One region of the Streptosporangium sp. NPDC049046 genome, then DNA from elsewhere that is predicted to be linked to it. Evidence: riboswitches for the same ligand, from Rfam matches in the RefSeq annotation. Region 1 holds a riboswitch; each other region holds the start of a gene.
What was found. Region 1 has a riboswitch for cyclic di-AMP ahead of AB0B96_RS16585 (C40 family peptidase). Riboswitches for the same ligand answer to the same signal wherever they lie in the genome.

Region 1 (7,175 bases):
CGCGAGATCCCCTCACGTCCCACCCGTCTCCGGAGCCTCTCCGAGGGGTTTCCCGGTGGCGCGAAGCGTCTCGGATCGCGGGACACTCGTGAACGCGTTCACAAGCGCCGATAGACTACGTGAGGTCCGTGCACCCCTCACCGTCTAGTAAGGATCCAGCCTGTGAACAAGCCCGTCGTACTGGTCGCTGAGGAACTTTCCGAGGCTGGTCTCGCGGTTCTGGGCGCGGACTTCGAAGTCCGCCACACCGACGGCGCCGACCGCGCCCAGTTCCTGCCCGCCCTCGCCGACGTGGACGCGCTCATCGTGCGCAGCGCCACGCAGGTCGACGCCGAGGCGATCGCCAACGCTCCCAGGCTCCGCGTCGTCGCCCGCGCGGGCGTCGGCCTGGACAACGTCGATGTGGAGGCCGCCACCAAGGCCGGTGTCATGGTCGTCAACGCGCCGACCTCCAATATCACCAGCGCCGCCGAGCACACCGTCGCCCTCATCCTCGCCTCCGCCCGCAACGTCGCCCAGGCGCACTCCGCGCTCAAGGGCGGCGAGTGGAAGCGCTCGAAGTACACCGGGGTGGAGCTCGACGAGAAGGTCGTCGCGATCCTCGGCCTCGGCAAGATCGGCCAGCTGGTCGCGCAGCGCCTCCAGCCGTTCGGCGTCGAACTGATCGCCTACGACCCCTACCTGCAGCCGGCCCGCGCCGCGCAGATGGGCGTCCGGCTGGTCTCGCTCGAGGAGGCCCTGAGCGAGGCCGACTTCATCACGGTGCACCTGCCCAAGTCCAAGGAGACCATCGGTCTCATCGGCGACAGGGAGCTCCACGCGGTCAAGCCGAACGTGCGCCTCATCAACGTCGCCCGGGGCGGCATCATCGACGAGAACGCCCTCTACTCCGCGATCAAGGAGGGCCGCGTCGCCGGCGCCGGCATCGACGTGTTCCCCAAGGAGCCGGTCACCGACAGCCCGCTCTTCGAGCTCGACCAGGTCGTCGTCACCCCGCACCTGGGCGCCTCCACCCACGAGGCCCAGGAGAAGGCGGGCACCCAGGTCGCGCGCAGCGTGAAGCTCGCCCTCGCCGGGGAGTTCGTGCCGGACGCGGTCAACGTCCAGGGCGGTGCCGTCGCCGAGGACGTCAAGCCGGGCCTGCCGCTCGCCGAGAAGCTCGGCCGGGTGTTCACCGCCCTCGCGGGCGAGGTCGCCACCAAGCTCGACGTCGAGGTGCGCGGTGAGATCGCCTCCCACGACGTCCGCGTGCTGGAGCTGGCCGCGCTCAAGGGCGTCTTCACCGACGTGGTCGAGGACTCGGTCACCTACGTCAACGCCCCGCTGCTGGCCAAGGACCGGGGGGTGTCGGTCGAGCTGGTCACCAGCTCCGAGAGCCCCGACTGGCGCAACGTCGTGACGGTCCGCGGCGTCCTCGCCGACGGCCGCACGGTCTCGGTCTCCGGCACCCTGTCCGGGCCGAGGCAGATCACGAAGATCGTCGAGGTCAACGGCTACCAGATGGAGATCGAGCCCACCGACCACCTGTCGTTCTTCACCTACACCGACCGTCCCGGCATCGTCGGCGTGGTCGGCCGTATCCTCGGCGACCACTCGATCAACATCGCCTCGATGCAGGTGGCCCGGGACGCCAAGGGCGGCAAGGCGCTGATCGCCCTCACCGTCGACACCGCGATCCCGGCAGAGGTGATCGACCAGATCGGCGCGGAGATCGGCGCCGACAGCGGCCGCTCGGCCGACCTGGCCGACTAGCCCCGTTTCCCGCGCGTGCCGCGTCGTCGCGGGTCGGTGGCCCTTCCCGATCCAGGACGACATGCGATCACCCAGGACCGATCGGGGGACGTACGGGAAACACGACCGTGGTCCACCGATGTGGCCGCCGCCCCGATGATCGGGGCGGCGGCCACATCTCGTCTCAGCATATGAGAAGTGTGTACGCCGGGCGAGACGGCGTTTCCGTGGGCAGGTAACCTGGAATGAAATGCGCCAGGTTCTCGTAATTCCTACCTGCCGCGGCGAGGCCTGACAGGGGCAGGCCGGCGACTCGCCGCGGTGTCGTGGCGCTTGCCGGCTCCAAGCCCCCGTCGCCGGTCCGTGATCCGGACCCTCGACATCAGGCCTGGTCGGAGTCCCGACCGGAGACTTGACCACCTTCCTTGCTCGCGTGCGACCGAGACGAGATTCGCCATGTACGACATGTATCCCTGGAACCGTCCCGAGGAGACAGAGGACGAGGCCACCGACGCGCTCCAGACCGCTCTGGACCGCAGGGACAACGGTGGTGCCCCCACCCGCTGAACCCGTTCTCGCCGTCACCGGGGCCTCCACGGCCTCCCGGCGGCGATCCGCCGGCGTGTCTCATCCGCCGGGCACGACTTCGGTCGCGAGCTCGACCCGCTTGGCGAGCTGGACCCCCTGCGGGTCGGGGCGGACCGCGCCGACGAAGGAGGCGCGGCGCCAGGAGCTGAGTTTCTCCTCCTTGACGACGTCGCCGCTCTGCGGGGCGTGAACCATGTAGCCGGGCTTTGTGATCATGCCGACATGGCCGAGACCGCTGAAGAAGGCCAGGTCACCGGGCCTGAGATCCTTCCAGGCGATCTTCTTGGAGAAGGCGGCGTACTGGTCGTAGGTGACGCGGGGAAGTTTGATCCCGGCGGCGCCGTAGGCGCGGAGCATCAGGCCGGAGCAGTCGAAGCCGCCGTTGCCGGTGCCGCCCCAGACGTAGGGCGTTCCGCGCTTGGACATGGCCCACTGCACGGCCTTCTGCCAGGCGGGCCTGACGGCCATGGCCTTCAGTGTTTCCTTCAGCGTGGGGGTTTTGAGCGCCGCTGGCCCGGGGGCGGGGGGCGGGGAGGCGGCCAGCGCGGCGGTCGAGGTCGCGCACACCGCGGCGCCGGCGAGGATCAGGGAGGCGGAGATGGACAGGACGCGGGGGAGAACTGTGCCGGACAGGATGATTCCTTCCATAAGGCCGGCCGGGTGAGCTGTCGGGCTCGGGCCTGGAGGTCGCCCTACGACGCGAGAACGCGCTGATTCGCCCCAAGGGATCCGCCTGATGACGACCGGGGACGCGCTCCGGGGGAGGAGCGGTGTTCCCGGGGGTGCGGTAGATCCCGTAAAGAGTGGTTCCCCGGCTCCGTGCGGGCCCGGTAAGGGGATGGCCCGTACGGATTAGGCGGTGATGTGAATGGGAGGACCATAACGAAACCTCCCGAAACGGTCAATAGGGAGCAAAAAAGGACAAAACGATCAGAGGGTCTGTCGTGCGAACACGTCCGCAGAATGAGACCGGTGTTCAATCGCCGAGACGGACCGGTAAGGTGCCTGCATGGATTCGCGTAACATTCGCCTGGCGGTCATCCCCGGGGACGGAATCGGAGTCGAGGTCGTCGCCGAAGGGCTGAAGGTCCTCGAAGCGGTCGGCACGAAGGTGGAGACCACCACCTACGACCTCGGCGCCAAGCGCTACCACGAAACCGGCGAGACCCTGCCGGACCCGGTCCTCGACGAACTGCGCGGATACGACGCGATCCTGCTCGGCGCGGTCGGCGACCCCAGCGTGCCCCCGGGCATCCTGGAGCGCGACCTGCTCCTCAAGCTCCGCTTTCAGCTCGACCACTACGTGAACCTGCGCCCGGTCAAGCTCTTTCCCGGCGTCGAGACGCCGCTGGGCAGGTCCCGCCCCGAGGACATCGACATGATCGTCGTCCGTGAGGGCACCGAGGGGCCGTACGCCGGAGCGGGTGGCGTCATGCGCAGGGGCACGGCGCACGAGATCGCCACCCAGGAGTCGCTGAACACCGCCTACGGCGTCGAGCGCGTCGTGCGTTACGCCTTCGACAAGGCGCTCGGCCGCCCCCGCAAAAAGCTGACGCTGGTCCACAAGACCAACGTGCTCACCTACGCCGGCGACCTCTGGGCCCGCACCTTCGACCGCGTCGGCCTGGAATACCCCGAGGTCCAGACCGACTACTGCCACGTCGACGCGGCCTCGATGTTCTTCGTCAGCCAGCCGGAGCGCTTCGACGTGATCGTCACCGACAACCTCTTCGGTGACATCCTCACCGACATCGGCGCGGCGATCGCCGGCGGCATCGGCCTGGCGGCGAGCGGCAACGTCAACCCCGACCGCACCGCGCCGAGCATGTTCGAGCCGGTTCACGGCAGCGCCCCCGACATCGCGGGCCAGGGCAAGGCCGACCCGACCGCCACGATCCTGTCGGTCGCCATGCTCCTCGACCACCTCGGCATGACCGCCGAGGCCACCAGGGTCGAGCAGGCCGTCGCCGACGACCTGGTCGAGCGGACGGCCGGCCGGGCCGGCCGGACCACCCACGAGATCGGCGACGACATCACCGCCCGAGTAGCCGGCTGAGGAAGCCGCCTCCCTCGACCCCGACGCGCCTGGCGGCTCACCTGAGCCGCCAGGCGCGTTTTTGTTTCTCCAGCACTGCCGGTTTTCGGCATGGATGGAGTAGTTTCCCGTTACCCGGTCCGACGCAGAATGGACCCCAAGGGTAAGCCAGACCTCAAGAGAAGGATCCGTGCGATGACCACCGCTCAGAAGCTCAGCTTCGACGTGCAGCTCTCCGACCACGCTCGCACCGCGGCAGAGCGCGAGCAGGTAATGGCGAGCCCCGGGTTCGGTCAGGTCTTCACCGACCACATGATCTCGATCGACTACACCGAGGGGGAGGGCTGGCACGACGCCAGGCTCATGCCGTACGGCCCGCTCAGCCTCGACCCCGCGACGTCGGTCTTCCACTACGCGCAGGAGCTTTTCGAAGGGCTCAAGGCCTACCGCCAGGAGAACGGCGCGATCGTGACCTTCCGGCCGGAGGCGAACGCCGCCCGCTTCAACAGCTCCGCGCTGCGGATGGCCATGCCCGAACTGCCCGAGGAGACGTTCGTCGAGTCGCTGGAGCTGCTCGTCCAGACCGACCGCGAGTGGGTCCCGACCACGCCGGGGCACAGCCTCTATCTGCGCCCCTTCATGATCGCCACGCAGCCGGCGCTCGGTGTCAACTACCCGTCCAGGAGCTACAAGTACATGGTCATCGCCTCTCCGGCGGCGGCCTACTTCGGAGGCGGGCAGGCCGTGACGGTCTGGCTCTCCACCGAGTACACCCGCGCGGCCCCCGGCGGCACCGGCTTCGCCAAGTGCGGCGGCAACTACGCGGCGGCCTTCGTCGCCCAGCGCCAGGCCGTCGAGCAGGGCTGTGACCAGGTGGTCTGGCTGGATGCGGGCGAGCACCGCTACGTCGAGGAGATGGGCGGGATGAACCTGTTCTTCGTCTACGGAGACCGCCTGCTCACCCCGGCGCTCACCGGCACCCTCCTGCCCGGCATCACCCGTGACTCGATCCTCTCCCTCGCCTCCGACCTCGGCCTCCAGGCCGAGGAGGGGCGCCTGTCGGTCGAGGAGTGGCAGCAGGGCTGCGAGACGGGCGAGCTCACCGAGGTCTTCGCCTGCGGCACCGCCGCGGTCGTCACCCCGGTCGGCTCGGTCAAGGGCGCCGACCGCGCCTGGACGATCGGCGACGGCACCCAGGGGCCCGTCACCTCGAAGATCCGCGAGGAGCTCGTGGGGATCCAGTACGGGACCCGTCCCGACCCGCACAGCTGGGTCCACAAGATCTGCTGACCGCCTTCCACCGCCGTCGAGGGCGACGGAGCGTATGGCTGGGTCCACACGATCCGTTGCCCCCGTTTTCCACACGCGTCGTGTCGTCGCGGGTCAGCGGCCGTGTCCGATCCGGTGCGACGAGTGATCACTTCAGGTTGATCGAGGTCGCGCGCGGAGTGCAGGGCCGATCCCGTGCGGGAGAGGCCCGGTCGAGGCGTCCGGGGATCCCCGCTCGGCGGGGGCTCCGGCCTCCCGCCCCGGCCGGGCCTCCCGCCGAGTGGGCCTACCCTTCGGTCAGCTTGCCGGTGTCGATCGTGAGGTTCCAGGGAGCGGGGAGCTCAAGGGGCTCTCCAAGGGTCACCTGGTGTTGCCGCTGGTAGCCCCTCTCCCCGGGATGGCTGAGGAGCCGGGCGAGATTCTGGGTGGCGTCGATCACCAGATAGAGCGGAACCCCGGCGATCGCGCAGTTTTCCGGTTTGGTGACGTGGTCGTCGCTCCGACTACTGGGGGAGACCACCTCCACGACGAGCAGCGTCTCCTCCGCATAGACGTTCTCCTCGTCCCACATGCGGGGAGACTTCGGCAGGACAAGGAGATCGGGCCGATAACGATCTTTCTGGACGCCCAGGAAGAGCTTGACGTCGTATACGGGATGCCAGCCCTGTTCCGTGGCGAACGGGATGAGCTGGATCAACAACTGCAGGATGCTCTTGGCGTGGTTGAGTGTGGGCAACTCCCTCACCACGATCCGGCCGTTGATGATCTCGACCTTACGGTCGGGCCACTGGTCGCAGGTCCTCTGGTAGTGCGCTTCGAGCTCCTGATGGTTGGTGGACACGAGCTTCGCCTCGCGGCGTTCCAGGGTCTTGGCCATGAGGTCATCCTTCCCTCCGCGCGGGTGGGCGCAACGTGTTTGTCACATCACTTAAGGTAATCGGAAGAGTTTTCCTCCGCCCACGGTTCGGGAAAGTTTTCGTCAGTGCTTTCGAATCATGGTGAGGCCGTCGGCGATGGGAAGCATGATCGAGGTGACCCGCTCGTCGGCGCTCACCATGTCGTTGAACTCGCGGATGTGCCGCACGGTCTCGTCGTCCCTGGTGGGGTCGGCGACGTGCCCGCTCCACAGGGTGTTGTCGACGAGGATCACCCCGCCGGGGGCCAGGCGCGACATGAGGATCTCGTAGTAGACGGGATAGTTGACCTTGTCGGCGTCGATGAACGCCAGGTCGACGGCCGGGTGTTCGGGAAGCTCGCGCAGCCGCTCGGCCGCGGGCCCGATCCTCAGCTCGATGCGGTCGGCGACCTGTGCCTTCTCCCAGTGACTCCGGGCGACCGCCGTCCACTCCTCGCTCACGTCGAAGCAGGTGAGCCCGCCGCCGGGAGCGAGCCCTCTGGCGAGGCAGATGGAGGAGTAGCCGGTGAAGGTGCCCACCTCCACCGCGTTCCTGGCGCCGCAGAGCTGGGCGATCATGGTAAGGAAACGCCCCTGGTCGGGGGAGATCTGCATGGACGCGTTGTCGCCGGTCAGCTCGCGGGTCTCGACGGCGAG
Region 2 (7,175 bases), on a different contig from region 1:
TGCGTGACGATGGCGATGGGTCGATGACGATCTGGCGGTGGTCCTCCAGCGGATCCGCGTTCGAGCGCGGCAGCGATTACGAGTCCGGCGGGTGGACGATGTCGCAGGTCGGTGACCGGGTGGCCGCCGGTGATGTGGATGGTGACGGTTCCGAGGACATCGTGGCCGCGTATCAGAACTCCGACGGCACGTTCAGTTTCCACGCCTGGAAGAAGGGGCTGAGTTACGCCGGTAAGTGGTACACCTCCGGCCCGTTCCAGCTGGGTCCGGTCGCGGGCCGTCTCGTTCTCGGCGATTGGTAGCTCTTTCGGTATGTCCCCGGTTCGGGGACACGGGGCGGCCTTCCGGGCCGTCCCGCTCCCGGAACCGAATGAGTTCGACAACCCCCTCGCTGTCGCAAGCAGAGAAAGAGAAGAGCCTTGCGAAGATCAGTGTCGTTAATTCTCCGTCGCGGCATGACCGTCATCGTCAGCGCAGCCCTCCTGGCGGCCGCACCATCCGTGGCCTCGGCCGCCCGGATTCCGAGCCCGGCACCGACGATTCCTCCGTCCGAGGCGTCGGCAGCGGTGGCGTACGAGACCGTGCCCTGCGATCCGAACGGTACGACCAGCGGCGATGCCGCTCTGGCCACTCGGCTGAACAGCCAGTTGAAGTCCGACATGCGCGGCTACATGTCCGCGTACCGCACCTCCTGCGCCCGAATGGTGGTCAACGCGGTCAAAGCCCGAGGGCTGTCCTCTCGAGCAGCGGTGATCGCCATCGCCACGGTGATCGTGGAGACCCACCTGCAGAACATCAGCGTCGAGGTCGACCACGACAGTCTGGGCCTGTTCCAGCAGCGGGCATCGTGGGGCAGTCGGGCGCAGCGGTTGAACCCGACCTGGGCCACCAACGCCTTCCTCGACAAGATGCTCCGGGTGTATCCGAACAACTCCTGGGCGACGGCCCCGATCGGTGAGGTCTGCCAGGCGGTGCAGGTATCGGCGTACCCGGACAAGTATCAGCTTCAGGCCGGGGACGCCCAGATCATCGTCAATGCGCTGTGGGCGCCGACCACTCGATCCGCTCCGGCGATGATGCGCGATGACGGGGACGGGTCGATGACGATCTGGCGCTGGTCGTCCAATGGGTCGTCGTTCGCGCGTGCGGCGGATTACGAGTCCGGTGGGTGGACGATGTCGCAGGTGGGTGAGCGGGTCGCCGCTGGTGATGTGGATGGTGACGGTGCCGATGATGTGGTGGCGGCGTATCAGAATTCCGATGGCACGTTCAGTTTCCACGTGTGGAAGAAGGGCGTGAGTTACGCCGGTAAGTGGTACACGTCGGGGCCGTTCGAGTTGGGTCCGGTTGATGGTCGTTTGGTGGTGGGTGATTTCACCGGTGACGGTAAGGCGGAGCCGGCGATGATGCGTGACGATGGTGATGGGTCGATGACGATCTGGCGGTGGTCGTCGAACGGGTCGTCGTTCGCGCGTGCGGCGGATTACGAGTCCGGTGGGTGGACGATGTCGCAGGTGGGTGAGCGGGTCGCAGCTGGTGATGTGGACGGTGACGGTGCCGATGATGTGGTGGCGGCGTATCAGAATTCCGATGGCACGTTCAGTTTCCACGTGTGGAAGAAGGGCGTGAGTTACGCCGGTAAGTGGTACACCTCCGGTCCGTTCGAGTTGGGTCCGGTTGATGGTCGTTTGGTGGTGGGTGATTTCACCGGTGACGGTAAGGCGGAGCCGGCGATGATGCGTGACGATGGCGATGGGTCGATGACGATCTGGCGGTGGTCGTCGAACGGGTCGTCGTTCGCGCGTGCGGCGGATTACGAGTCCGGTGGGTGGACGATGTCGCAGGTCGGTGACCGGGTCGCAGCTGGTGATGTGGACGGTGACGGTTCCGAGGACATCGTGGCGGCGTACCAGAATTCCGACGGCACGTTCAGTTTCCACGCCTGGAAGAAGGGGCTGAGTTACGCCGGTAAGTGGTACACCTCCGGCCCGTTCCAGCTGGGTCCGGTCGCGGGCCGCCTCGTCCTCGGCGCCTGGTAGTCGATCACCTGTGACGCGACGGTGGGCGGTCGCGGGGTGCCGCCCACCGTCGGCCCTACGAGTCGAAGTGCCCGTCCCGAGTGATGATCGGAGGGGCGGGCACGAGAGCCGGGCGTCTCCCGGTGGACTCGGGCCGAAAGACGCTCAGGCGGCCGGTTCCTCGACGATGGAGTCGACCCGGTCGGGATAGAAGGCGACGTGGTCCTTGATCTCGGCGACGGCCGGATACGGCGACTCGTAGAACCACACCGCGTCCACCGCCTGCTTCCCGTCCACCGTGACGGTGTAGTAACTCGCGTCGCCCTTGAAAGGACAGTAGGAGGCGGTGTCGGTCCGCTCCAGCAGCGAGCGGTCGACGTCGGTGATCGGGATGTACTGCACCGGCGGGTACGCCGCCTCCCGCAGTGTCAACGCGCTCCGCGAGTCGGCGACCACCCGGCCGGCCACCGAGACGACGATCCGGGCCGGGTTCGGCGTGATCGTGATCGGGTGACTGGGGCTGGGCTCCAGGATGGGCTTGTCAGTCATGACGAGAACCCCTTTCTGTCATATCCAGTCTGCCGGACCCCGGACCCTGAACCGCGTCGCCGTCCCCCTCCCCGGTGGATGGGAGATCTGTCGCCTCCCGCTCAGGCGGGGCCGACGCCGGAGATCTGGTAGCGAGACACCTCGGCGTCGCGGATCATCGTCTCCTGGCCGTCGCTCGGCCCGGAACCCCGGAAGGCGTCGAGGGTCTCCTCCGACTCCCAGCGCTCGTAGACGTTGATCCGGCCGGTGTCGAGGAGGTCGGCGCCGAGCGTGAAGTCGAGGCAGCCGGACGCGGCGCGGGCCTGCTCGATCACGCTTACGCATCCCTTGAGGTAGTCGTCACGGGCATCGGGGTCGACACGGATCCAGCCGGAGATAATGATCACGATGGCAGGGTACGGCCCGCCACCGACATTTAGCCTCGCTCATGGACACGCGTGCCCCCTTTTCGCGTTGTCCTGGCCCACCGCGCCCCCTCCTCGTCAGCCGCGTATATAAAGGTGTCCGTCTTCCGCGCCGGTCGCGCATTCCAGACGTCGATCCTTCCGCGCCGGTCGCGCGTCTCGGGCGTCGATCTTTCCGTACGGTTCGCGCATATCAGGTGTCCGCCGGGCACGTAGGATTCGACGGCTGGGCAGGCGACGACGAGGACGACGAGGACGACGAGGACATGGTGTGAGCTTTGATCTCGGAGTCTGGTTCGCGGCCGGACCGATCACCGCGCGGGAGGCCCTTCTTCGATATCTCGCCTGGGACGAGAGCGGAGCCGCGCCCGGTGAGCCGCGCCCGGAGGTGGCGGCCTTCTACGAGGAGTTGACGGCGCTCTTCCCCGACCTGACCGTCGAGAACTACGGCGCCTCACCGTGGTCCGAGCCGCTCACCGTGGGGGAGGACTTCGTGCTGATGAACGCGGTCTTCCCACGGGCGGGGGAGGTGTGCCGCGTGGTCCTGGAGATGACGCGGCGCCACCCTCTGGTGCTCTTCGAGCCCTAGCTCTCCGGCTTCGCGGGCCTGTCCATTACCCCCGAGACTCACGGCGCCCTCGCGGACGTGACGTGCGGCCCCGAACGGCCTCGTTGAGCATTCGTCGGGCGTGGAGGGGTGGCACCCGCTCGGCTTCGTTCCCCTCTGTACCGATAATTTTTGCCTGGACCAGGGCAGAACTGTCCCTCGGGGTGGTTGACAGGCCAAAATTGATCCGTGGTCAGGATCGGATCGGTAGAGATGAGCGATTGCGAGCGTGAGAGACTCCCGCCAGTTCTGGGCCAGTTGTTCGCCGATGGGGGAGAAGGAGCCCACGAAGGCGAGGGGGACGGGGGAGGCAGGGGCAGGAGGCTCTCGGTGGAGTTGCCGCCGGGGGACGTGGTGTGGCCCGACCCCGGTTACGCTCAGCTCGCGGTCCGTCGCCGTCCGGCGTTCTGGCTGAGTGAGGTGACGGTCTCCGGCGAGTACTGGGCCCGGTTGAGGGCTCAGCACGAGCAGTCGGGCCTGTGGCCGGTCCTGCTGGAGGACTCCGTCCAGCCCTGGTCGGCGGGTCAGATCGCCCCCGACACCGCCGCGCAGATCGACAACTACAACGCCGCCGCGTTCATGGCCGAGGTGTGGTCCGACTGGATCGAGAGGGCGACCCTGGACCAGCTCGAAATCCTCGATCCCTACGGTCCCGAGTGTCCGGGCCCGGCGCCGGCGGGAAGGCTCGCCGCCGATCCCGGTGTGGTCGCCGACTGGTACGCCGGGCTGGTGGCCGAGCGCAGGACCCCGCTCGGGCTCGTCGCGGTGGAGCGCGGGGCCGACGCCCTGGCCGTGATGGGCTGGCAGGGCGCCCTGAACCACAACGAGTGGATGGTCCCGCTCGCGGCCGTCGTACGGAGCTGGGAGGAGAGGTTCGGGGTGCGGGTGGTCGGGATGGGTTTCAACACTCTCGACCTCAGCGTCGCCGCGCCTCCGACGACCTCCGAGCACGCCCTGCACGTCGCGGCGGAACACTGGACGTTCTGCCCCGACAGCATCATCCAGGGGGCGGGGACCCTCATCGACTACGCCGAGCAGATCAAGGGCAGGAACGCCTGGTCGTTCTGGTGGGACTGACCGGACGGGGATGACCCGCGGGGTGGGGGAGATCCCGTGCGGGTCTCGGTGAGGGGTCCGCGATGGGCTGCCCCCCGGTGAGGAGGCCCTGTGTGGGTCTTGGGGAAGGACCTCTGTCCCACGAGACGGACTGTCGGCCGCCGGTGGGGAGACCCCGTCCGGGGTGGGGGTTCTCGCGGCGGTTGCCGGGATGGGAGAGGCGTTCTCGCTGGTAGGGCGGGTGTCGACCTGGCGGGGCAATCGATGGGGCTTCCTTGAAGCTTGTAGGTAGATCTTCTGGGTTTTTCATGGTGTTTGCTTTGCTTTGTCCGGTTTGGTGGGTAGTGTCCACTGTTATCGGTTGGCGACCTGCCCTTCACAAGAGGAGGCGGCCGGCCGACGTCGAATCCCGAGGGCCCGCAGGGCTCCGGAGCCGGGGAACCAATTTTCCGGGGTGAATCCGCCGCGAACGCGCGGCGGTAGGGCAACTCCACCGCCCGAACCCGTCAGCTAACCCGGTAGACGAGATGGAGAGGAGATCCCCTCATGGATCACCGCGTCACCACGTCGGTGGACCCCCTGTCGGCACCGACCACCTGAACTTCAACGCCGCCCCCCGTCCCCTCGACCTCGCCGCCGCGCCTGACCGTGGCACCTTCAGGACCGTGCTCCGCGTAGCGATCGGCTGATCCGGCTACGCCACCTTTTCCGATGAGCGCGTCCCCGCCAGTGCACCCCTTCGGTGTTCGCACCTGGCCGCCCCGTTCCCTCGCGAAAGAGCCATTTCTCCATGCACCCCTCCTTTGGTATGCACAAGAACGACCTGAACACGCTCTGTCCGGGCGAGCGATCCCCGTACAGGAACACCTCCTTCGGGCGCGGCCTCGCCGCGGCCCTCACCGCCGCGAGCCTCCTCGTCTCCGGCGGTGTCGCCCTGGCGCTCCCCGCCTCCGCGGCCCCCGCCGCCACCCGCCTCGCGAACGACCCGGCGGCCGGCGCGCCCGCCGGTACCGAGGCCGTTCTGCTCCAGGGCGCGACCACGGCCTCCTACTTCTGGGACGACTCCTCTGGCCGGGCCGGTGACACCGGACTTCCCGCCAGCGGCAAGCCGATGCAGAAGGGCATGATCGCCAGCCCGAGCTGGCCCCTGTTCACCGAGGGATACATCCTCTACAAGGGCAAGAAGGCGAAGTTCTTCGTCGGCGACCGCGGCCCGGGTAACCCCTCCAACCAGGGCATCATGATCGACATCGACGCCAAGACCTTCGCCGACCTGACCGGCGGCACGTTCAACGCCGGCACGCTCGGCGTGGACGGCAACGGTGGCATGGGCCACATCGACATCCAGTACGTCGTCACCAAGTGGGGCGGCGGCACGGGGATCAAGAACCACCCGGTCGCGTTCTCCACCGGCGCGTGGAACCGCAGGGACACCAGCCCGGCCCAGCCGCCGACGACCGTCTTCGCGATGGCGAGGAAGCTGGGCATCGGCCTGCAGACCCAGCTGGTGAGCGCCGAGGCGCGACCCTGGCTCGGCAAGCCCAAGGTCATGGTCGAGCACGTCTCCGAGTACGTTCCCGACGGCGTGGCCGCAGAGAAGAACTGACCCCTACGGTGTGGCGGCCGGGAAGAACCGGCCCCCGTCACCGTCCCCGAGGGGGTAGCGGCAGGGAAGAGCCGACCTCGTCACCGTCCCCGGCGGCACGGACGCCGGGAAGAACCGCCCCCGAGAGGCGTGGAGGGTTCCGGTGCGGCCCGCGCCTGCCGGGACGCGGGCCGCACCAAAGGATCAGACTTCGAGCTTCTCCTCGATGCCACGCAGGTTGTGCCGGGCGAGCGCGAGGTTGGCCCGGTTCCGGTCGAGGGCCAGGTAGAGGAACAGCCCTTTACCGCTCCGGCCCGCGATAGGGCGGATCACGTGATACTGCGTGCCGAGCGTGATGAGGATGTCCTCGATGCCGTCCTTGATGCCGAGCGACTCCATGGTCCGCATCTTCGCCCTGACGACCTCGGTGTTACCCGCGGCCGCGACCTGGAGGTCGAGGTCCTTGGACCCGCCGAGCGCGCCGAGCGCCATCCCGCTGTTGTAGTCGACGACGACCGCGCCGATGGCACCGTCGATCGCCATCATCTCCTTGAGCGAGATGTCCATGTTGCCCATTACTGTCTCCGATCACTGGGATATCGATGTGCGTGAGCTGACGGCGGCGAGTCGATCCGCCGTTCTGCGGCCCTCCAGCCTGAGCAGTCCGAGATTGGTCCCCGGGCGTGCCAGGACTGTGAGAACGATCTTGGGTCCGGCGGCGTAGAACGCCGCGTAGCCGTTGGTTCCGGAGATGAGCGTCTCCTCGAAGGCGCCCTTGCCGGCGATGCCCGTCATCCGGCGGCTCAGGGCGAGCACCGCGGAGGAGAGCGCGCCCGTCTGCTCGATGTCGTTTCTCAGGTCGCTGGCTATCGTCAGGCCGTCGACACTGCACGCGATGCTCCCGTCCACATCGGGTACGCGTTCTCGCAGCATCGCCATCTCACGGCGTATCTCCT
Region 3 (7,175 bases), on a different contig from region 1:
TCTCCTCAGTCCAGTCGCCGGCGCGGCCTCACGGGTAGTCCCGTCGGGGGCGTCATGGGGGTGGTCCCGTGGGGAGGGAGGTGAAGGGGTCGATATGAGGTGGGGATGGGAGGGTGGAGTTGATCAAGTTGTCGGTGGTGGTTCCGGTGCGGGACGCGGAGGGCTACATCGGTGACGCGCTGACCTCGCTGACCAGGAACGCGCGCAGGGACTTCGAGTTCATCGTGGTGGACGACGGCTCCGCGGACGCGACCGGGCAGATCATCGAGGACTTCCGCGACGACCTGCCGGGGCTGGTCGTGCTGCGCAACGAGGCGCCGGTCGGGCTGGCCGACGCGCGCAACCTCGGGGTCTCCCTGGCCTCCGGCCGCTATCTGACCTTCATGGATGGCGACGACTGGCTCGCGCCCGGATACCTGGAGAGCCTGGTCGGGGCGATCGAGCGGCTCGGCTGCGACTTCGTCCGGGTCGACCACGTCCAGGTGGAGGGCAGGAAACGGACGATTCACCGGGCGCCGCTCGCCACCCGGGAGGTGGTGGTGAAGCCGCGCGACCACATCCTGCCCGCCGAGTCGAAGACCATGGTCGACTACCCGTACGCGTGGGCGGGCATCTACCGCCGCGACCTCGGCGAGTTGCTGACCTTCCCGGGGCACCTGCACACCGCCGAGGACAGGCCGTGGATCTGGCGGCTGCACCGTGAGGCGGGTTCCTTCGCGGTGGTGTCGCTGGCCGGGCTGTTCTACCGGCGGATGGTGGCGGGCTCGCTGACACGGATCGGCGACGCGAGGCAGCTGCACTTCTTCGACGCCTTCGACCTGGTCTTCGAGGGCCTGGAGGAGGAGTTCACCCCCAAGGCGGTGCGGATGTTCCTCGCGCTCCTCGCCCACCACCTGGAGACGGGCGAGCGGTTCTCCCCCGAGCTGCGCGCCCGCTTCGAGGAGCGCGGCGCCGCGGCTCTGAGACGCTTCCCCCCGGATCTGCTCGCCGAGATCCGTCTGGACCCGGAACGCGACCAGATCCTGCAGAGACTCCTGGAGGAGTGATGACGCAGCTGTTCTACGCCTCGACCCTGTTCGGCGCGATGACGCTGGCGGCGGCGATCGACGACGGCCGCTTCGGTCCCCGCGAAGGGCGCCGGATCCTGCTGGTGTCCAACAACGCGGCCATCCCGGAGATCACCCCGCCCCTGGACGAGGCGGCCGGTTTTGCCGCGCTGCGCCCGCGCTTCGACGAACTCCACTCGTGGAACGAGATCATCGCCCCGCTGCATCCCTCGGACTGGAGGGCCCGCGTCGTCGAGGTGCCGATGCTGAGCCGCCTGGTCGCCTCGCGTCTGGCACTGGGTGACGGTCCCGCCGAGCTGATCCTGGAGTCCGTCGCGGTTCCCCCGGCCAGGACCCTGGGAGGGCTGGTCAGGGACTGTCCGATCACGGTCTACTCCGACGGCCTGATGAGCTACGGCCCGACCCGCGACCCGCTGCCGTCGGAGATCTCCGGGCGGATCACGCGCCTGCTCCACCTCGACCTGGTGCCCGGCCTCACGCCGTTGCTGCTGTCGGAGTACGGGGTTCCCGCCGAGTCCCTTCCCTGCCGGGCCTTCCTCGACGTGATCGGGAAGGTCGGCGGGGAGACCGGGGACGCGCGTTCGGGTCGGGCGATGATTCTCGGACAGTACCTGTCCGCCCTCGGCATCATCACCCCCGAGGAGGAGGCGCGACTGCACGCCGACATGCTGTGCGGCCTCGTCGCCCGGGGATTTCGCGGTGTGCTGTTCAAGCCCCACCCGGCCGCCGGGCGCAGGCATGCCCAGCGGCTGCGCGAGACGGGCGCCGAGCTGGGCGTCGAGCTCGACGTGGTGGCGGAGACCGTACCCGCCGAGTCGTGCTTCGCCGGGCTGAGGCCCGAGCTCGTGGTCGGCTGTTTCTCCACCGCCCTGATCACCGCGAGCCGGTACTTCGGGCTCCCGGTGGCGACGTCGGGCGTCGAATCGGTCCTGGAGCGGCTCACCCCGTACGAGAACAGCAACCGGATCCCGGCCACCATCGCCGACGCCCTGCTGCCGCGCCTGTCGGCGGACGGCTCGCTGGAGGAACCGCCGCCGGTGGATCTTCCCGCCCTGGTGAGCGCGGTCGGCTACTGCATGCGGGCCGAGGTGTATCCGGGGCTTCGCGAGAGCGCCACCGCCTACCTGGAGGCGCACGGCACCGCCCGCTACTTCAAGCGCCAGCGTCTCGGCGCCCTGGATCTGATCACCGCTCCCCCGGCCGCCGCCCCCAGGGAGCGAAGCCCGCTGGGCAGGCTCCGCGACCGCCTGTCGAAGGCGCTCCCCCAGGGAGACGGTCGGGTAACCGCGCAGGAGCGTTGATCGACATGGGACGCGGCCAGGCCGATCCGTTGCGAACCGCGGTTTTACCCGGTGGCCGGACATCGCCCGGCCCTTACCCCGACCGGTGCTCTAGAGTCGGCCGAACCCCTTGAGGTAGCGGCGCATCCGGCGCTTGGCGCGGTAGCCGACGCGCAGCATGTTCGGCGGCACCTCCACGCGCATGCGGGCGCGGCGGCGGGCGGTGGCGTACTCGGGACCTTCGAGCAGGGACATCGCCGGGGCGAGGCGGCCGGAGCGAGCCTTTCCCACCAGAGAGACCATCCGCGACACCCAGTCGCTCTCGCCACCGGGGTGGAAGTAGTTGACCTTGCACCAGGCGTCGTCCGGGTGCAGGAAGCGCCCGGCGGAGAGGTCGTCGAGGGTGCCGAGCAGGCCGCTGTCCTCGAAGACCAGATTGATCATCTCGGCGCCGACCCCGAAGTCCGACAGCACCAGGAGCGGTACCTTCTGGGCGATCGCCTCCAGCGCGGCGGTCGAGCTGACGGTGACGAAGCCCACCGCGTGGGCCAGGTGCTCGTGCATGGGCCCCACCGCGAAGCGCACGGCCTCGGCGCGCACCCGGCCCTCCTCGGCGAGCGACTGCCACAGGCGCTGGTAGTGGTAGCGCTCGTTGTGGGTCTGACGCTCGGTGTCCAGGGCCCGAAGCTTGACGACGACGTCCAGGTCGGGCCGCCTTCCGGCCAGCTCGGCCAGGGCGAGCAGGACGCGTTCGCGCTCCTCCCTGCGTTTGGGCACCTTGGCCTGGGTGGCGAACACCACCCGGTCGCGCGGCCCGGTGGCGGCGATCTCCGCGTCACCGCGCAGGAACGGCAACCTGGCCAGCCCGATCTGGCCGCCCCCGCCCAGTCTGGCGCCGATCTCGGAGAACTCCTCGACCTCCCGGCCGCTGTGCAGCACGAACAGGTCGCATCCGCTGCGGAACAGCCACGCCTTCTCGGTGGCGGGGACGGAGATGCCCGGCAGCCCCGAGACGAACACCGGCCGGGGCCGCAGCCCGGTCAGCACGTCTGCGGTCAGCACGTCCACCACCGGTCCCGTACAGGCGACGAGCACCACGTCGGGTCTGAATCGTTCGGCGGCCCGGCGCAGCGCGCGGGCCGACAGCACCGGCGGGTCTGCCGCCGAGCCCGCCACGGCGGCGTGGATCTGCGCCGGCGAAGGGGTGATGGGGGTGCGGACGACCACCAGTTCCGACTCACAGCCTGCGGGCAGGTCCCGCAGCAGGCAGGCCGCCCACTTCAGGTAGGAGTCGGAGTCGGCCACGGCCAGGACCTTCAAAGAAAACCTCCGGCGGGGAATTCCCCGGTTTCGTGTACGGGCACGGTGTGCGTGGCGCGAGCGGCGAGCCCGCCCGGCCTCGGCCGTCGGGTCATGACCCGGTGACTCCCGTGTCGTGATGGGCGAACCTCGACAGGTGGGAGCGCAGTGACGGCGCCGCCTCGGCCGTCCACCACTCGTCGGGAACGTCCACCGTCTCCACGGCGACCCCCCGGGCCGAGAGCAGGACCCGCAGGGAGGTGACCGCGGTGGACGGCAGGCTCAGCACCCGCTGCTCGGCGGCCAGGCCGCGCAGGGTCATCTCGGCGGGGATCCCGCCGTCGTAGACGGTGATTCCCGGCTGCTCCCCGACCCGGGCCAGGTCGCCGGGGTCCTCGCGGCGGTGCGGGAAGTAGGCCACCGGCTCGGCCGATCCGAGCCCGGCCAGCCAGCCGAAGTAGCGTTCGCGGTGGATCAGGCCGTTGCGGACCAGCGAGGTGCCGAGGACGACGGTGCGCTCGGCGGGGCGGGGCCTTCGCAGCGGCTGGGACCGCAACCAGGCGAAGTCGTGGGTGACCAGCTCGACTCCCCTGGCACGTACGGCCTTCGCCAGGTCGGAGGGCACCGGCAGCGCGGTGAAGATCGACAACCGCCCCGCGCGGGCGGCGGCGCGCAGCCTGAGCCCGGCCGCCGTGGCGAGGACGGTCCTGAGCCTCCCCGCCTTCCCCCTCGCCCTCAGCAGGGGCGTTCCCGTCCTGCCGGTGAGCAGTTCCAGGAGCCTGATGGTGGCGAGCCCGTCGTCGACGATCACGATCCGGCCGGGGGACGCGGTGAGCCAGCGGAACTGGACCTTGCCGGAGAAGGCGTCGCCCACCGCCCAGGTCTCCCCCCGGCGCGGCCGGGGCATGTCCGGGCGCGCCGGGGTGAGCTCAAGCCCTCTCGGCAGGGTGAGGCGGCCGAGTTCGCGGCCTGTCACGGCCAGCGGGCGGAGTTTCGCCCGGGGGACGAGATGGCTGCGGGCGCCGAGCAGCCCGGCATGGTGGGCCTCCACCGCGCAGAGCATCTGCAGCGGGGACTCCACCCAGGCGATGGTCGAATCCTGCTCCCGCGCGTGGTCTCGACCGTCCTCCACGCCGGGCGATGACCCGTTCACGACTGGCACAACCTAACCCGGTGGCCTTAAGGAGCAGGGAACTGCGGGTGAACAACCGACCACGCGAGATTGCAGATGATCTCTCTGGTCTTTACCTCTCCGCCGCCACCGTCCGAGATCGGATACGACCGGATGTCCGTCGGGCGGGCCGGCGTCGGCGGGGCCACGACGATTCATCGTCGCGGGCCGGGCGGGGAGGCGCCGGCCGTGGACCCCGATCACCTGGAGGCCGCGAGAACCTCCTCGGGCATGGTCGTGAGCCGCCGGGCCCCGTGTGCGCTCTCCGGCACTTCCATGGGAGAACTCCTACCATCCGCATACTTTTTACCATCGAATACTTGTTCTAAAAAATGGTGATTATATGATCTTCGGCGGAAGGGCTCCCCACGCGCGGTAGCACACCCTGGCCGACACCTCTCGGGCGGGTCGGGAAAACCCGGATCGCCGTGAACGCGGGGGATCCCGGACGCCCCTCCACCCCCGGAGGAAGGTGCGCCCGGCGCCGGAGGGGCGTGATCGACTCCCCCCTCCCTCGCCAGGCGGCACCCCGCCGTACCCCTTCATTTGGGACGTATTACCAAGTCAGAGCAATGTGTCCCACTTGTAATCGTCTGCCGGGTTGTCGTACGTTCGTCCTGTTCATGGCAATTGTCTAGGTCTATACAGATCTGTGCATTGCCGTCACATTGCCCGACCGCGCTCCACCCGGCGGAACCTTCCGCCGTCGGTGAGCACGGCCGCCGAATCCGCGAAGTCTGCGGAACCGGGGAACCACGTTCCTGGGGTGAATCAACGCACTCATGCGTCGTAGGGCACTTCCCAGCCCGAACCCGTCAGCTAACCCGGTAGGCGGTATGGAAGCGAAGCAAGGAGTCGAACCCCCGCATGACCAAGCATCGCCTCACCTCCACCCCCCGCGCCGTCTGCGCCGTCCTGGGCGCCTGCGCCGTCCTCGCGACGGGCACCACCGGCGCGGCTCTGGCCGACGGCCACGGCGTCGTGAACGCACCGCCCGCCGACACCCGCGCGCAGGACGCCGGGGCCGCGAAGACCTCCCTGCAGGTCATCGCCGAGGGCCTTCCCAAGGTCTCCGCCGCACAGATCCTGGACATCGCTTCCAAGCAGATCGGTGTCCGCGAGAACGCCCAGGGTGGTGGAACCAAGTTCCAGTCCTGGTACGTTTCGAGCCCTCGCGCCAAGGAGACCATGGCCCGCGACGGCGGCAAGAGCGTGTACGAGTACGCCAACGCCCCCTGGTGCGCGATGTTCGTCTCCTGGGTCGGCGAGACGGCCGGCATCCGCCCCACGATGGGCTGGGACGCCTACACCGTCGCCCACGCCAAGTGGTTCAAGAACAACGGACACTGGGGCACCGCCCCCACTCCCGGCGCCGTCGTCTACTTCGACTGGGCCGGCGGCAAGAGCATCGAGGGCATCGACCACGTCGGCTTCGTGAAGAAGGACAACGGGAACGGCACGATCACCACGATCGAGGGCAACACCGGCAACGGCGCCGTCGAGGAGCGCGTCAGGCCCGTCTCCCAGGTCGTCGGTTACGGCTACCCGGTCTACTCGGACTGACCTCCGGCCGCCCCGGCCCCCCGCCGGTGAACGCGGACCGGTCATCACACTCCCAGGGGCACCGCTCGTTCGAGCGGTGCCCCTGACGATATTCCATATTCCACCCCGCCCGCCCCTCTCTCTCCCCTCCGCGAGCCCCGCACGGCCACGAAATGCCCCAACTGGTATGCCCGTGAGATGGGAGCGCTCCCAATCACCCTTGTGGGAGGTATGTCGACTTTTCACACCAAAAGTCCCACCTAAAGCGGCTGGATGTAACGGTTGAGTTTCGGCATATTGACGTCCTGGTTGCCCATCGTCCACTCTTCGTGGGAGCGCTCCCAAAAGCACATTGAGGAACGATCTCGTCGCGACGACCGCGTTTGTCGGGGACCGGTCCGCGATGTCGCCTCCCAATGAAGTTCGGGCGACCACCTGAGAGGGGTCCGGAATGTTGAACAACAAGCGACACGGCAAGCTCGCCGCCGTCGCGGTCATGGCGGCCACCGCCCTGGCCATCACGTCATGTAGCTCCAGCGAGCCGGCGGCACCCGCCGCGGAGGGCGGTTCCTCCGCCCCGGCCGAGCCGGTAACCATCACCGTGCACACCTTCGGTGGCGGTGAGAACTTCGGCTACGACAAGGCCGTGGAGACGTGGAACGCGGCGAACCCGAACATCCAGGTCAAGTACCAGAACCTGACCGACCGTTTCGAGGACGTCTATCTTCCGCAACTGCTCCAGCGCCTGCAGGCGGGCAGCGGCGCGGCCGACATCATCGCCCTGGACGAGGGCGCGATGGGTCTCATGAAGGCCCG
Region 4 (7,175 bases), on a different contig from region 1:
GTGCCCGGGTCGGTCTTGACCGCGGCCTGCTGGGCCACGGCGACCAGGCCGCGGCGCACCGCGACGCTGTTGGCTCCGGGGGTGGCCAGGGTGGCGACCTTGCGCGGCTTGCGCGGGTCGCGGATGTCGAGCACGTCGACGGTACCGGCCTGCGCGTTCACCACGAAGACCCTGCGGGTGGAGGCATCGTACGCGGTGATCTCCGAGGCCCCGGCGGTTCCGGCGGTGTGACGGCCGAGGAAGGTCAGTGTGATGCCCCGGTGGCCGGATTCGGCGGTGGCCGGAACCGCGGAGAGGGGCAGGAGGAGCAGGCCGGTGACCGCCGCGGCGGTCGCCCTGGTGAAAGTCATGGTGCGCATGAGATGAAGTTTCGCAAAATATCGTGACTTACTGCTGACGTCGATCTGACCGTGGAATGAAGTCCCCCGGTCAGGTGTGCACCCTACGGAATTCCTTGGGCACCTCGGGCATGCCGGTCATGTCCGTTGACGCGATGACTACTGGCTGTTCAGGGGTTACGGTCAAGATGAGAGCCGGGAGGAGACCCGGGAGGGCATCGGGAGGGGCATGATGACCATCGACGTACCCGAGGCTTACCACCGCGCACTGGACGACTTCGGCGCTCTTGTCCACCGGATCGGCCCCGAGCAGTGGGAGAACCCGACCCCGTGCGTCGACTGGGACGTGCGTGCTCTCGTCAACCACGTGGTCGGCGAGAACCTGTGGGCTCCCGTGCTGCTGGCCGGGGGGACCTCCGCGGACGTCGGCGACGCCTTCGACGGAGACCTGCTGGGCGACGATCCCATCAAGGCCTTCGACACCTCGGCCGTACCCGCCATCCAGGCGGCGACAGGCGTTCACGCCCTCGGCCGCCTCGTCCACCTGCCGTTCGGCGACGTGTCCGGCCGGGAGTACATCACCGAACTGTTCGCCGACGCGCTCATCCACACGTGGGACCTGGCCCGCGCCATCGGTGCCGACGAGCGTCTCGATCCCGAGTTGGTCGAGGCCTGCGCCACCTGGTTCAGCGACGCCGAGCCCGGCTACCGGCAGGCCGCGGCCACCGGGGAGCACCCGCAGCCTCACTCGGGCACCGACCCGCAGACCCTGCTGCTCGCCTCCTGGGGCCGCCGCGCCTGACCATCGGAGCGCGTGCCGTCAGCCCGCCGCCGGCCGCCGGCCGTGGTTGGCCCTGCGCTTCTTGCGCGCCCTGGCCTTGCGTGCTCGTCTGCCCATGCCGACCACCCCTTCGCCGAGGTTCCTCCGGATCCGTACGGGACTCGATCTCACTCGCCCAGACCTTCACATTCCTCCTGGAATGTCCGTCGCACAAGGCCTGGACGGCGATCCGTCCGGCTCCGGCGGACCGTATTTCCCCGGCGTTTCCCCCGTCTTGACGTTCCCCACCCGTTGGATGGACGCGTGACCGGGCTCCTCACCCGTCAGGCCGGACTACCGGCTCCGTCACCGGACTCTAGGCTCCGTCACATGAGCGAGAAGCTGATGGCCCGCTGGCGATCCCTCGCCGGCGCGGGGGCCGACCCCCTCGGCCGCGAACTGATCACCCGGTACGACGAGCCGCACCGCAGGTATCACACGACCGCCCATCTGGAGGCGGTGCTCACCCATGTCGACGCCCTCGCCGACCACGCGGGGCGCCCGGACCTGGTACGGATGGCGGCCTGGTTCCACGACGCCGTCTACGACCCGCGGCGCGCGGACAACGAGGAGCGGAGCGCGAGGCTGGCCGAGCGCGCGCTGCCGGAGCTGGGGGTGCCCGCGGAGGATGTGGCGACGGTCGCCCGGCTGGTCAGGATGACCGTCACGCACGCACCCGCGTCCGGCGACGCGGACGGGGCCGTGCTGTCCGACGCGGACCTGGCGATCCTGGGCTCCTCCCCCGACGTCTACGCCGCCTACGCGGCGGCCGTGCGCGAGGAGTACGGCTTCGTCCCCGACGACGTGTTCAGGGCAGGAAGGGCCGCGGTGCTGCGCTCGCTGCTCGATCTTCCGGTGATCTTCCACGTCGCCGATCTGGAGGGGGCGGCGAGGGCGAACATCGCGGCGGAGCTTGATCGACTGTGAGCGGCCGGCCAGCACAATCCAACAACCTCCCCCACCTGGTCGTGGTATTTTGGTGGAATCTGATGGATTAAGGGGAGTGAGGCGATGCTCGCCCAGCAGCGACAGCAGGCGATCCTGGAAAGGGTGCGCGGCAGCGGCGGGGTCAGGGTCGCCGATCTCGTCCGGGAGCTTGGCGTGTCCGACATGACGATCCGGCGCGACCTCGAGGTGCTCTCCGAGCGCGGCCTGGTGGAGAAGGTCCACGGTGGCGCCACCGCCGCCGGGCCCGGCTCGACCGAAGAGCCGGGTTTCGCCGCCAAGTCGGTGCGCCAGCAGGCGGAGAAGGAGACGATCGCCCGGCACGCCGCCCGGCTCGTCCGGCCGGCCACCGCCGTCGCGCTCTCCGCGGGCACCACGACCTGGACGCTCGCCCACCACCTCGTCGACGTGCCCGAGCTGACCGTGATCACCAACTCGATCCGGGTCGCCGACGTCTTCCACCGCTCCCCCAGGGCCGACCAGACGGTCGTGCTGACCGGCGGGGTCCGCACCCCCTCCGACGCGCTGGTCGGTCCGGTCGCGGTCTCGGCGATCCGCGGCCTGCACGTCGACACCCTCTTCCTCGGCGTGCACGGTATGAGCACCCGCGCCGGGTTCACCACCCCCAACCTGCTCGAGGCCGAGACCAACCGCGAACTGGTCGCCTCCGCGCACCGCCTGGTGGTGCTCGCCGACCACACCAAGTGGGGCACGGTCGGCATCAGCACGATCGCCGAGCTGGCCGAGGCCCACATCGTGGTCACCGACTCCGGCATGACCGAGAAGGCCCGCGAGGAGCTCGCCGCCTCGGTGGGCGAGATGATCATCACCGACCCCCAGCGCGAGAGCGAGATCGCCGGCCGATGAAGCGTACGATCACCCACCTGGCCGACGGCCGGGAGCTTTTCTACTTCGACCGGCGCGACGACGCCGACCGCACGGCACCCGACCGGCGCGACCTGCCGCCCCGTCCCGCCGCCTCCGAGCTGCGCTACGACCCGCTCACCGAGGAGTGGATCGCGGTGGCCGGGCACCGCCAGGGCCGCACCTTCCTTCCCCCCGCCAACGAGTGCCCGCTCTGTCCCTCGACTCCGGGCAATCTCACCGAGGTCCCCTCCTCCGACTACGAGGTGGTGGTCTTCGAGAACCGGTTCCCCTCGTTCTCCGCCCAGCCGGGCGACCACCGGCCGATCGGAGGGTTGAGCGAGGTCCGTCCGGGGGTCGGCAGGTGCGAGGTGGTCTGCTTCACCTCCGAGCACGACTCCGCGTTCTCGCGGCTCTCCCCCGAGCGGGTCGAACTGGTCATGGAGGCCTGGGTCGACCGTACGGCGGAGCTGTCGGCGACGCCCGGCGTGGAGCAGGTCTTCTGCTTCGAGAACCGGGGGGCGGAGATCGGCATCACCCTGGCCCACCCGCACGGCCAGATCTACGCGTACCCCTACGTGACCCCGCGCACCAGGCTCACCCTCGGGGCGGCCGAGCGCCACAGGGAGCGGACGGGCGGCAACCTGTTCGCCGACGTCCTGGCCGCGGAGCGTGCGGCCGAGATCCGGGTGGTGGGCTCGAACGAGCACTGGACGGCCTTCGTCCCCGCCGCGGCGCGCTGGCCCGTGGAGGTCCACCTCTACCCGCACCGCAGGGTCCCCGACCTGGTCGCGCTGGACGCCGGGGAACGCGCGGCGTTCGGCCCCCTCTACACCGACGTGCTCCGCCGCCTCGACGGGATCTTCGGCGTGCCCATGCCGTACGTCGCGGCCTGGCACCAGGCACCGGTCTCCACCGGCCGCGATCTGTCGTACGCGCACATGGAGCTGTTCAGCATCCGCCGCGCGCCGGACAAGCTGAAATACCTCGCCGGGTCGGAGTCGGCGATGGGCGCCTTCGTGAACGACGTGTCGCCCGAGGCGACAGCACAACTGCTGCGCTCTGTTGTCACGAACTGATTACCGCTTGGTCTCGTCTTGAGGTCGCATGACCTGCTGTTTACCACTACTATCCTTCCCACATCGGCTGTAAACGCTGATTTGCCTAATCCCGGGCACCTTGCCCGGGAGCCGGGGAACCACCGCACCTGGGGTGAAACCACTTCGGTGGAAGGGCTTCCTCCAGCCCGAACCCGTCAGCTAACCCGGTAGGCGTAAGGAGAGGAGAGTGCGTGGCGGCCCCGTCCCCCACGTTCCGTCGGCGTGCGTCTCTGGCCCTCTGCCTGAGCTCGATCGTCGTGTTCACCATCGGCGCCCCCACCGCCGGAAGCGCGGACCCCAAGCCCACCGAGGCCAAGCTCCGCGCCGAGCTGGCCAAGCTCGGCAAGCAGGTCGACAAGCTGATCGAGACCTACGCGGCCACCCGCGAGTCGCTCAAGATGGCGCAGAAGGCCGAGATCGTCGCCAAGCAGAACCTGGAAAAGGCCGAGAAGACCTACGTCGAGGCCAAGCGGGAGGTCGACTCCATCGTCCAGTTGCGCTACCAGAGCAGCGGCGGAGGGCTGCCCGCGCTGATGTTCTCCGGCGACATGGGCGCCGCCGCGGTGATGGAGCAGCTCACCGCCCAGCAGGCCGCCCACCTGGAGGGCTTCGTCAACAGCATCGACCGCAGGAAGCGGGCGGCCGAGACGGCCGCCAGGCTCACCGACGAGATCGGCGACGAGGCCAAGGAGGTGCAGGCGCAGCGAGAGAAGGCCGAGAAGCTGATCCGCGACATGAAGAACAAGCTCGACCGGCTCGCCCCCACCGGTTCCGGCCGTCGCGCCGACGGCAGCTGGGCGCCGCAACTGCCCACCGGCCCCGACAACATCACCGACCGCACCCGGATCATGCGCGACGCCGTCATGAGGCGCTTCAACCTGCCGTACTCGGTCGGCTGCTACCGGGCCGTCAACGACGGCGGCGAGCATCCTCTGGGCCGCGCCTGCGACTTCATGATGAGCGCCGGTGGCGCGATGCCCACGGCCGCCAACCTCGCGCTCGGCGACGAGATCGCCGCCTGGGCCATCAAGAACAAGGCCAAGCTCGGCGTGAAGTACGTGATCTGGCGCCAGCGCATCAACCACGGCTCCGGCTGGAGGTTCATGTCGAACCGAGGCGGCATCACGGCCAACCACTTCGACCATCCGCACATCTCGATGTACTGAACCACCAGACTTCTGCCCTGCGGTGATCTTGTCGCAAGGTCCTCTCAGGACGCTTCGCGGACTTCCCGCTTCATGATCTTCGGTTGGCGCGCGATAGAGCGTAGGGCGGCGGAGTCCTGCACGGACGCGCAGGACGGGTTCCCCTGGACGAGCAGGTCCTGAGTCCGACCAGTTGATCGAGTGACGGATGGGAGGTGGCCCGGTTGCGCCCGTAGGTCACCCGGCGCGGCAGGGGGGCGACCAACGAAGACAGATTGGAGGCCGGCTTTTCGCATCCGGCACCACCCGGTCACCCAGCGGTTCCCGAGCCGGACGACGCCCTCGCCGGATCCATCGGTCCCGGGCCCAGGCACTTGCGGCAGGCGAACCTTCCCTCGTCCAAAGCCGCACCGCTGCGGCTTCTTGTGATGAGAACTCATCCACCGGAGGCTCCGCGTCTTTCTCTCCGGCCTTCGGCGAGTTCTCCCGAAAGGCCCGAAACGCCACGGGCGGCGTACCGGATATCCGCAACTGCCCGAATTATTTCTCTGAGATCACCTCATCATCGAGGCGCATAACCATTGGTTATTCAATCCTTACGGAAAGAGCCTTTGCTGTTATTGATGGCCGGGGCGATCAGCGCATTCCCGTCGAAGCCATTCGTATAGAACGCTTTGATCTTGATTAGCGTTACCCTCGTCCGAGCGTGGTTCCTGAAGTAGCCCACCGCCCGCACGTCTGCCGGGTGTCGGAACGCATACGTGTTGGAGCTTTCATGAAATCCGGTGCCGGTGTGAGCATGGGTCTTGATCCGAACCATCTTGACGTCGGGAGGCACGACCGTCACGGGTTCGGAAAGAAACGATCGGTCACCTTCCAGGTCGCCGGCTCGCAGTGGCCCGCTTGAGCCTGTTGCAGGACCGGGCGCGGGTTCAGCCGAGATCAGGTTCCACTGGTCGATCCAGGCACGGGCCCGACCATGTCCGCACCGTCATCACCTGGCGCGCAGGACCCGGCAGGATCCAGCGCCCGTATGCCGACCATATTCTCTGAATATACCAAGGTCGTATAGATTTCGGTCGGCGCAAAACTCGAAAAACGCTTGAAGGGAAGGGAATTGTAGCGACCAGCAAGCAGAAGAGGATCGCAGGCGTCGTGTCCGTTCTCGGCGTTTCGGCTGACGTCGTTATCGGGGCAGCGCCGAAATGCGGATGTGCGAGGGCCACGTGCTCAGCGCCCGCGCAGCCAGCCGGCTCCATCTTCACCCGGCTCGACGCTCACCCTTCGGCCTGACCACGCTTCTCGAAAGTACCTGCCGACCGGTCAGATGATCGTTTGTCCAGAAACGCCTTGCATGGTGAAGGAGAACCAGTGCGACCCCTTACGCGATTCCGGCTTCCCACGATCGGAGTGGCTCTCACCGCCGCCCTCGGAGCCGGGCTGCTCGTGGCACCCGCCGCACACGCCGCACCCAACCAAAAAATCAGCTACGTCAAGCGAGTCAAGCCGGTCCAGTCCGTGATCACCTATGTCGCGATCAAGGACCACCGTGGCCGGAATTACCCGATCAAGGTGACCACCACCTGGGCCTACAAGTCCTCCAAGTCCGCGCAGCTGCGGTCCATCGTGATCCGCGAGAACGGCTTCCCCAAGGGCGGGTGCATCTTTCCGGACCTTTACTTCGCGAACGCGAACAACTGGGAGGCCCAGCGGGGTAGATACGGCAAAATCTGCGACGGCGGCTCCAAGGCGTATTCGGTCATGAGAACGGTCAAAGTGCGCGGCGGCAGCAACTTCGGGCAGCTCTGGATCCGGACTCCCAACCCGAGCCACCCTGGCTGCTGCGGAGCGCGGCAGTACACCATCCAGTACAACCTCGCGAAGCGCTGAGCCTCCTCAGCCCGACCTTTTCCGAGTACGGCGAGAGCCGCGATCGGGAGCAGCATGGTCAGAGCACCGGAGA

Region 2: it holds a riboswitch for cyclic di-AMP, as region 1 does, so the genes downstream of both, AB0B96_RS17360 (hypothetical protein) here and AB0B96_RS16585 (C40 family peptidase) in region 1, are expected to answer to the same signal.
Region 3: it holds a riboswitch for cyclic di-AMP, as region 1 does, so the genes downstream of both, AB0B96_RS06980 (CHAP domain-containing protein) here and AB0B96_RS16585 (C40 family peptidase) in region 1, are expected to answer to the same signal.
Region 4: it holds a riboswitch for cyclic di-AMP, as region 1 does, so the genes downstream of both, AB0B96_RS18470 (hypothetical protein) here and AB0B96_RS16585 (C40 family peptidase) in region 1, are expected to answer to the same signal.

What each region holds. Positions count from the first base shown of each region.
Region 1 covers NZ_JBEZEZ010000010.1:186,548-193,722, forward strand. The annotation lists gene serA (phosphoglycerate dehydrogenase) at 163-1,752, shown strand; gene AB0B96_RS16585 (C40 family peptidase) at 2,359-2,967, opposite strand; cyclic di-AMP (ydaO/yuaA leader) riboswitch at 2,955-3,173, opposite strand; gene AB0B96_RS16590 (3-isopropylmalate dehydrogenase) at 3,329-4,375, shown strand; gene AB0B96_RS16595 (branched-chain amino acid aminotransferase) at 4,550-5,644, shown strand; gene AB0B96_RS16600 (Uma2 family endonuclease) at 5,910-6,500, opposite strand; gene AB0B96_RS16605 (O-methyltransferase) at 6,603-7,175, opposite strand, start outside.
Region 2 covers NZ_JBEZEZ010000011.1:23,308-30,482, forward strand. The annotation lists gene AB0B96_RS17330 (VCBS repeat domain-containing M23 family metallopeptidase) at 1-302, shown strand, start outside; gene AB0B96_RS17335 (VCBS repeat-containing protein) at 456-2,039, shown strand; gene AB0B96_RS17340 (DUF427 domain-containing protein) at 2,184-2,567, opposite strand; gene AB0B96_RS17345 (antibiotic biosynthesis monooxygenase family protein) at 2,669-2,953, opposite strand; gene AB0B96_RS17350 (hypothetical protein) at 3,243-3,560, shown strand; gene AB0B96_RS17355 (DUF4253 domain-containing protein) at 3,909-4,655, shown strand; cyclic di-AMP (ydaO/yuaA leader) riboswitch at 5,025-5,174, shown strand; gene AB0B96_RS17360 (hypothetical protein) at 5,425-6,240, shown strand; gene AB0B96_RS17365 (hypothetical protein) at 6,424-6,795, opposite strand; gene AB0B96_RS17370 (roadblock/LC7 domain-containing protein) at 6,808-7,175, opposite strand, start outside.
Region 3 covers NZ_JBEZEZ010000004.1:124,335-131,509, forward strand. The annotation lists gene AB0B96_RS06960 (glycosyltransferase family 2 protein) at 114-1,046, shown strand; gene AB0B96_RS06965 (polysialyltransferase family glycosyltransferase) at 1,046-2,368, shown strand; gene AB0B96_RS06970 (DUF6716 putative glycosyltransferase) at 2,459-3,667, opposite strand; gene AB0B96_RS06975 (hypothetical protein) at 3,759-4,799, opposite strand; cyclic di-AMP (ydaO/yuaA leader) riboswitch at 5,528-5,666, shown strand; gene AB0B96_RS06980 (CHAP domain-containing protein) at 5,685-6,380, shown strand; gene AB0B96_RS06985 (extracellular solute-binding protein) at 6,811-7,175, shown strand, end outside.
Region 4 covers NZ_JBEZEZ010000011.1:261,177-268,351, reverse strand. The annotation lists gene AB0B96_RS18500 (choice-of-anchor I family protein) at 1-359, opposite strand, end outside; gene AB0B96_RS18495 (TIGR03086 family metal-binding protein) at 571-1,140, shown strand; gene AB0B96_RS18490 (hypothetical protein) at 1,159-1,290, opposite strand; gene AB0B96_RS18485 (metal-dependent phosphohydrolase) at 1,489-2,085, shown strand; gene AB0B96_RS18480 (DeoR/GlpR family DNA-binding transcription regulator) at 2,170-2,970, shown strand; gene galT (galactose-1-phosphate uridylyltransferase) at 2,967-4,046, shown strand; cyclic di-AMP (ydaO/yuaA leader) riboswitch at 4,119-4,255, shown strand; gene AB0B96_RS18470 (hypothetical protein) at 4,259-5,233, shown strand; gene AB0B96_RS18465 (hypothetical protein) at 5,802-6,059, opposite strand; gene AB0B96_RS18460 (hypothetical protein) at 6,584-7,102, shown strand.